Linked DNA regions of Hymenobacter swuensis DY53. The protein of the gene in region 1 interacts with the protein of each later gene in a pairwise test. Links are inferred from orthologs where the notes say so. Each region holds a gene or a part of one and is shown on either strand. Other genes may lie near its edges. The genes, in order: lpdA and HSW_RS13990.

Region 1 (3,274 bases):
TATCGAAAGAAAGCTACCCGCCAGCCTGCCGTGCGCAAACGGCAGCTGGAGTTGCTAAGCCGGGCCAACGAGGTGGTGGAGCAACTCCGCAACGAGCTGCCTCAGCTACTGGCCGTGGCCGTGGTGGATGTAGCTTCGGGCACTAGTCTGGCCGCGCATACGTCTTCGCCCACCCTGGATTTGCTGACGGCTGCGAAGTTTCAGGCTGGTCTGGTGCAGCGCAAACACGAGGCCCTGGCCGCCCTGAACCTGCCCGATGAGCAGCTGGAGGACATTATGATAACCCTGTCCAGCCAACTCCACTTGCTCCGGCTTAGCAGCACAGGCGAGCGGCTGATTTCGCTGGTGGTGGATGCTCAGACCACCAACCTGGCCCTAGCCCGGGACATTCTTCGCACGCGGGCCGAACAGCTGGACGCAGCTTCGGCCCTGCGGGCGGCGTAACGCGAAGTGCTGCTGCAACGCCGCCTGGGTAGCTGCAGGGGAGCCGTTCGGGCGGCCCGGAAGTGAGGCGGCGCTTCGCTCTTTTTTCCAGGGGCCCCGGCCCACCGGAAATACTGACGGAGAAACCTCCCAGGAGTTTTCAGTCAGCCGGCGCTTTATCCGGCGGCCGGCATTGTGGCACCGAATTACCGGCCTTTCCGCCCGAAAGGAAAGCCACCGGGTTCAGTTTCCATCCTGTCGTTTAGCGGCTCCTCCGCTGGCTCCGGCCGGCAGGGGAGCCGTGTTGCGTTTTGGCGGGCGGGCGCAGAACTGAAGAACGGTTCCGGTCGGGAGGGCGCAGCCCGTCGGGCCGGTTGCCGGACGCTGACGTTGTTACATCGTCGTGCTGACACATCACGCGGCCATCGGTCCGACGGGCTACACCCGCCAGCCCGGAACTACTTTACAATTTCACCACTTCACAACTTCACCGTCCGTACCTTCGCCCCAGTTGATTCTCACCGAATTCATCGTAGCATGAACCAATACGACGTTACCGTCATCGGCTCCGGGCCCGGCGGCTATGTGGCGGCCATCCGCTGCTCCCAGTTGGGCCTCAAAACCGCCCTCATTGAGAAGTACGACACCTTGGGCGGCACCTGCCTCAACGTGGGCTGCATTCCTAGCAAGGCCCTGCTCGACTCCACCGAGCACTACCACAACGCCGCGCACACCTTTAAGGAGCACGGCATTGAGCTGAGCGACCTGCAGATTAACATGAACCAGCTCATCGACCGCAAAAACGGGGTGGTGAAGGCCAATACCGACGGGATTCAGTTCCTGATGAAAAAAAACAAAATCGACGTCATCCACGGCGTTGGTTCGTTTGTCGATAAGAACCACATCAGCATTGCGCCCACGGCCGGTGGCGAGGCCCAGCAGATTGAGACGAAAAACGTCATCATTGCTACCGGCTCCAAGCCCACCGTGCTGCCGTTCATTGCCCAGGACAAGGAGCGCATCATCACCAGCACCGAGGCCCTGAACATCCGCGAAGTGCCCAAGCACATGATTGTGATTGGCGGCGGCGTAATCGGGCTGGAAATGGCGTCGGTGTATGCCCGCCTCGGCGCGAAAGTGTCGGTGGTGGAGTTCATGGATTCCTTGATTCCGACCATGGACCGCGGCCTCGGCAAGGAGCTGAAGCGCATCCTGGGCAAAATCGGCATCGAGTTTTTCCTGAGCCACAAAGTAACCGGCGCTACCCGTGAGGGCGACGCCGTAACCGTAACCGCTACCAACCCGAAAGGCGAGGAAGTGAAGTTTGAAGGCGACTACTGCTTGGTAGCCGTGGGCCGGGTGCCCTATACTGCCGGCCTGAACCTGGAAGCCGCCGGCGTACAGATGGAGGAGCGGGGCCGCGTCAAGGTTGATGAGCATCTGCAAACCAACGTGCCCGGCATCTACGCCATCGGCGACGTGGTGCGCGGCGCCATGCTAGCCCACAAGGCCGAGGAAGAAGGCGTGTTTGTGGCCGAAACCATTGCCGGCCAGAAGCCGCACATCAACTACCTGCTCATTCCCGGTGTGGTGTACACCTGGCCCGAAGTGGCGGGAGTGGGCTACACTGAGGAGCAACTGAAGGAGCAGGGCAAAGCCTACAAAACCGGCTCCTTCCCGTTCCGCGCCTCGGGCCGCGCCCGCGCCTCCATGGACCTCGACGGCTTCGTGAAAGTGCTGGCCGACAAGGAAACCGACGAAATCCTGGGCGTGCACATGATTGGCCCCCGCATTGCCGACCTCATTGCCGAAGCCGTAACGGCCATGGAGTTCCGCGCCTCCGCCGAGGACGTAGCCCGCATGAGCCACGCCCACCCCACCTATGCCGAAGCCATGAAGGAAGCCTGCCTCGCCGCCACCGAGAACCGCGCGATTCACATGTAAAAGGGCGTATAACGATGTAACTTGAAAATGGCTGTTGGTCCTTCCCGGATTAACAGCCATTTTTATTTGCTCGAACCTAAGGTTGATTCGGCTTAACTCTTTCAGCAGTTATGGCAGCCCCGATAGTACAGGAATTCACGTTTGCGCATCAAGCACCTGCTATAGATGAAGTAGTCAACGACCTAATAACAATATCAGGGCTGCTCATTGAATTCGATACCCATCCTGGAGGCAGCGAGGACTCTACTATGTGGCATATTAGGGCGCTGTCTGTACCAATGAAGTTGGTAATTGTATCCACAGGCAAAGGCGTGCCGGCTTACATTATCGGGTATGATTCTTCCAGCAAGCGGACTCCCTATCTAGCCGGCACACTCCAGTGGGTGTTCTCCAGAAAGGGCGGCTTTTGCGAAGAGGAAATGCCTGAGTGGGCTGGCTTGCGCTGGGCGAATGTCCGGAAAACCTGGAATTTGGGTTAATGCCACAGTTTTGGCGGAAAATAAAGCGGCGGTAGCCTCTAAGAGCTACCGCCGCTTTTTCGTTAGTGGATGATGTAGCCAGCTACCATAAACCCAAGAAGCCCTTTTTCTTGGCTACGTTGGGACGGGCTACGTCTATCACGTCGGAAATACCGATTTCATCAAACTTGTCGAGCAACGCATCAACGCCCTTCTTCATTTTTAGCTCCATCTCTTCCTTGTAAATGGGGTACAAGCAGTAGAAGTGGATGGTTTTTTCGTCTGTCACGCGCAGTTCCCGGAACTCCTCCGGTAAGCTGATAGAAGGCAATAGTAGCATGCAGCCTAGCTTCGTGTCAGCGGCGTAAGGCTCGGCTTGTTCCCCGTTCGGGATGGTGTGGCCGGACCCCAGCCACGTGTGATATTCGTGCGGAAAACGAGCAATAAAC
Region 2 (3,341 bases), 1.5 Mb from region 1 along the record:
GCTTTCCAGCGGTTCCCGAACGGCACTACGGACAGGCCCAGTTCGGCGGCGCGGGCGGCCAGCGGGGAGCCGGCGCGGGCGACGACCTGCATCGGCCAGCCCCGCTGCTGCATCCAGCCGGCAAACCGGGCCGTATTTAGCTCCAGCCCGCCCCAGCTATCCGAAAGGCACAGAATAGACAGCGGAAACACGGCGGCGGGCGGATTGGCAGGGTTCATGGCGCGAAGATACGACCCGACCCTATCCTACCCTTTCTGCATTGCTTCCAAGGCGACAAACCCAATAAAAACGCTGATGCAGATCAAGTGGGCGAACAGGCTGCCCGTAGCCTGCTGCTGGTATCGGTTGCTAAAAAGCAGGATGCCCAGGGTAAGAAAGGTCATCAGCAGCCCCAGAACCACTACCCCCGCGCCCACCAGCAGCGGAACGCCGGGGTTGCACATATCCGCAAGGGGCATGCGCTGGGCCAGCACGTAGCTCGTGCCCAGCCCCAGCGCGTAATACGCGGCGGTAGCAACGAATCCGTGCGTGATGGGGTTGTTCCAGGATAGTTTGTCGGCCGAGGTCATGCTGGGAGTATGGATAAGTAACGGAGTCAACTTAACTCTCCCTGCTCACATTTCCTTCCCCCACCCCAAAGCCTTACCTTTGCTAATAAGCCAACCGGCTTAGTTTTCCGATTCTGACTGATTACGCATGGGACTCGATTATCACTCGTTACTGAACCCCTCGCAGGCCGCGGCGGTGCTGCACACCGAAGGCCCCTGCATGATTATAGCCGGCGCGGGCTCGGGCAAAACCCGGGTGCTCACCTACCGCATTGCCCACCTGCTGGAGAAGCAGGTGAACCCGTTCAACATCCTGGCCCTCACCTTCACCAATAAGGCCGCCAAGGAGATGCGCGCCCGCATTGAGAAGGTGGTCGGCCCCGAGGCTAAAAACCTGTGGATGGGTACTTTTCACAGCATTTTCGCCCGGATTCTGCGCTCTGAAGCCGACAAAATCGGCTACCCCCGCTCCTTCACCATCTACGATACCCAGGACTCCAAAACCCTTATCGGGCAGATTCTGAAGGAGCTGGAAATCGACGATAAGCTCTACAAGCCCAACATGGTGCTGGGCCGGATTTCCTCGGCCAAGAACAAGCTGATTTCGGTGCAGCAGTACCTCAACGACCCCGTAATCCGGCAGGACGATGAGGCCTCGCTGCGGCCCAAGCTGGGCGTGATTTACCAGCAGTACGCCAACCGCTGCTTCAAGGCCGGGGCCATGGACTTCGACGATTTGCTCTACCAGACCAATGTGCTGTTCAAAGACCACCCCGACGTGTTGAACAAGTACCAGAATATGTTCCGGTACGTGATGGTGGACGAGTACCAGGACACCAACTACTCCCAGTACCTTATTGCCCGCAAGCTGGCCGCCAAGGAGCGCAACATCTGCGTGGTGGGCGACGACGCGCAAAGCATCTACGCCTTCCGGGGCGCCGATATTCAGAACATTCTCAACTTCGAGAAGGACTACCCCGAGCTGCAGGTGTTCAAGCTGGAGCAGAACTACCGCTCCACCAAGAACATCGTGTGGGCGGCCAACTCGGTTATCAAGAACAACCAGGCCCAGCTGCGCAAAGACGTGTTTTCCGACAACGAGGAAGGCCCGCTGATTGAGGTACTAAAGGCCGCCTCCGACAACGAGGAAGGCAAGCTGGTGGCCCAGAGCATCTACGAGGACAAGATGAACCAGCACTTGTCGTACGACGACTTTGCCATCCTGTACCGCACCAACGCCCAGAGCCGGGCCATGGAGGAATCGTTGCGCAAGCTCAACATCAAGTACAAGATTGTGGGCGGCCTGAGCTTCTACCAGCGCAAGGAAATCAAGGACCTGGTGGCCTACCTGCGCCTCACCGTTAACCCGAATGATGAGCAGGCCCTGCGCCGCGTGATTAACTACCCCAAGCGCGGCATTGGCGACACTACCCTGGCCAAGCTAATTTCTTCGGCCGAGGAAACCAACCATACCATCTGGGAAGTGGTCAGCAACGCCGATAAGTTTCTGCCCACCCGCACGGCCAATCCCATCGTCGACTTCGCCGAGAAAATCAAGGCCTACACCGCCGTGGCGGCCAAGGATGATGCGTTTGAGGCAGCCAAGTTCATTGCCAAGAACTCGGGCATGATTGAGGAACTCTACGCCGACAAGAGCATTGAGGGCCTGAGCCGCTACGAGAACATTCAGGAACTTCTGAACGGCGTGAAGGCCTTCGTGGAAGACCCCGAGCGGGAGGAAAAAAGCCTCGGCGCCTTCCTGCAGGACATTGCTCTGGTCACGGATGCCGACACCAAGGACGCCCAGGCCGAGGGCGAGCAGGTGACCATGATGACGATTCACTCGGCCAAGGGCCTAGAGTTCCGCAACGTGTACATCGTGGGCATGGAGGAAAACCTGTTCCCGAGCCAGATGATGATTACCTCCCGGGCCGACTTGGAGGAGGAGCGCCGGCTGTTTTACGTGGCCATCACCCGGGCCGAGAAGAAGCTGACCCTGAGCTATGCCACTTCCCGCTACCAGTGGGGCAATCTGCGCAGCTGCGAGAAAAGCCGCTTCCTCGACGAAATCGACCCGAAGTTTGTGGACTTCAAGTACTCGGCCGGCCCCGGACCCGACCGCGCCGGACCGGGCGAGTCGCCGTTTGGACATGTGTTTGAACGCCGCTCGAACCTGATTCCGCCGCCGCCGCGCAAAACCGTGGCCACCAAGTACGTAGCCCCCGCCGACTTCAAGCCCTCCGATACCAGCAAGCTGCAGGTGGGCCAGCGCGTGGAGCATCCCAAGTTCGGGTTCGGCACCGTGAGCAAGCTCGAAGATCAGGCTGGCTCTATCAAGGCCATTATCCAGTTTGAGGAAGTGGGCGAGAAAACCTTGCTGCTAAGCTTCGCCAAGCTGCGGCTACACTAGGGTAATAGGCTGTTCCGGAGGTGCTTGCGCATATGACGACCCCAAACCGACCCTGAATCTGCCCAGCTTCTCCTCATTTCCGTTACTTTAGAAGAGCGTAGCCGTTGGCTGCTACTGCTGCCAACCTTGTCCGGCGGGCTTCTGTGCAAAACAGAATGCCAACGGGGCAAGGTTTGGCGTATATTTGACCCTTCGAATACCATTTCAATGACCTTACCTTCCCTCCATAAACACGAGCTGCTGCAGCGCGAATACGGCCAAAGCACGTTTCAGTTAGTGCAACAGCTGGCCGCCATTGAGGACCGCGACGAGCGGACCCGCCGCGCCCAGCAGATTGTGCAGCTTATTTTCCGCCTCCAGCCCAGCCTGCGCGACCAGCCCGA

What was found.
Region 2: the proteins of lpdA (region 1) and HSW_RS13990 interact in binary tests that used the Escherichia coli proteins (3 or more experiments, as listed by UniProt). The link is inferred for Hymenobacter swuensis DY53 from one-to-one orthologs.

The regions. Positions count from the first base shown.
Region 1 is NZ_CP007145.1:4,386,171-4,389,444, reverse strand. What follows is about bases 210-3,163. They hold lpdA (dihydrolipoyl dehydrogenase), read left to right. Parts: upstream 210-960; coding sequence 961-2,367; downstream 2,368-3,163. Other genes in these bases: HSW_RS20135 (suppressor of fused domain protein), read right to left, coding at 2,929-3,163; HSW_RS20150 (hypothetical protein), read left to right, coding at 210-444. Outside these bases: more of HSW_RS20150, read left to right, coding at 1-209; more of HSW_RS20135, read right to left, coding at 3,164-3,274. UniProt on the Escherichia coli protein: Lipoamide dehydrogenase is a component of the glycine cleavage system as well as of the alpha-ketoacid dehydrogenase complexes.
Region 2 is NZ_CP007145.1:2,920,505-2,923,845, forward strand. Bases 307-3,327 are described here. They hold HSW_RS13990 (ATP-dependent helicase), read left to right. Parts: upstream 307-696; coding sequence 697-2,958; downstream 2,959-3,327. Other genes in these bases: HSW_RS13985 (hypothetical protein), read right to left, coding at 307-569; HSW_RS13995 (DUF4290 domain-containing protein), read left to right, coding at 3,166-3,327. In the rest of the region: HSW_RS22905 (glycosyltransferase family 4 protein), read right to left, coding at 1-218; more of HSW_RS13985, read right to left, coding at 246-306; more of HSW_RS13995, read left to right, coding at 3,328-3,341. UniProt on the Escherichia coli protein: A helicase with DNA-dependent ATPase activity. Unwinds DNA duplexes with 3'-5' polarity. Translocates on single-stranded DNA with 3'-5' polarity. Initiates unwinding more efficiently from a nicked substrate than double-stranded DNA.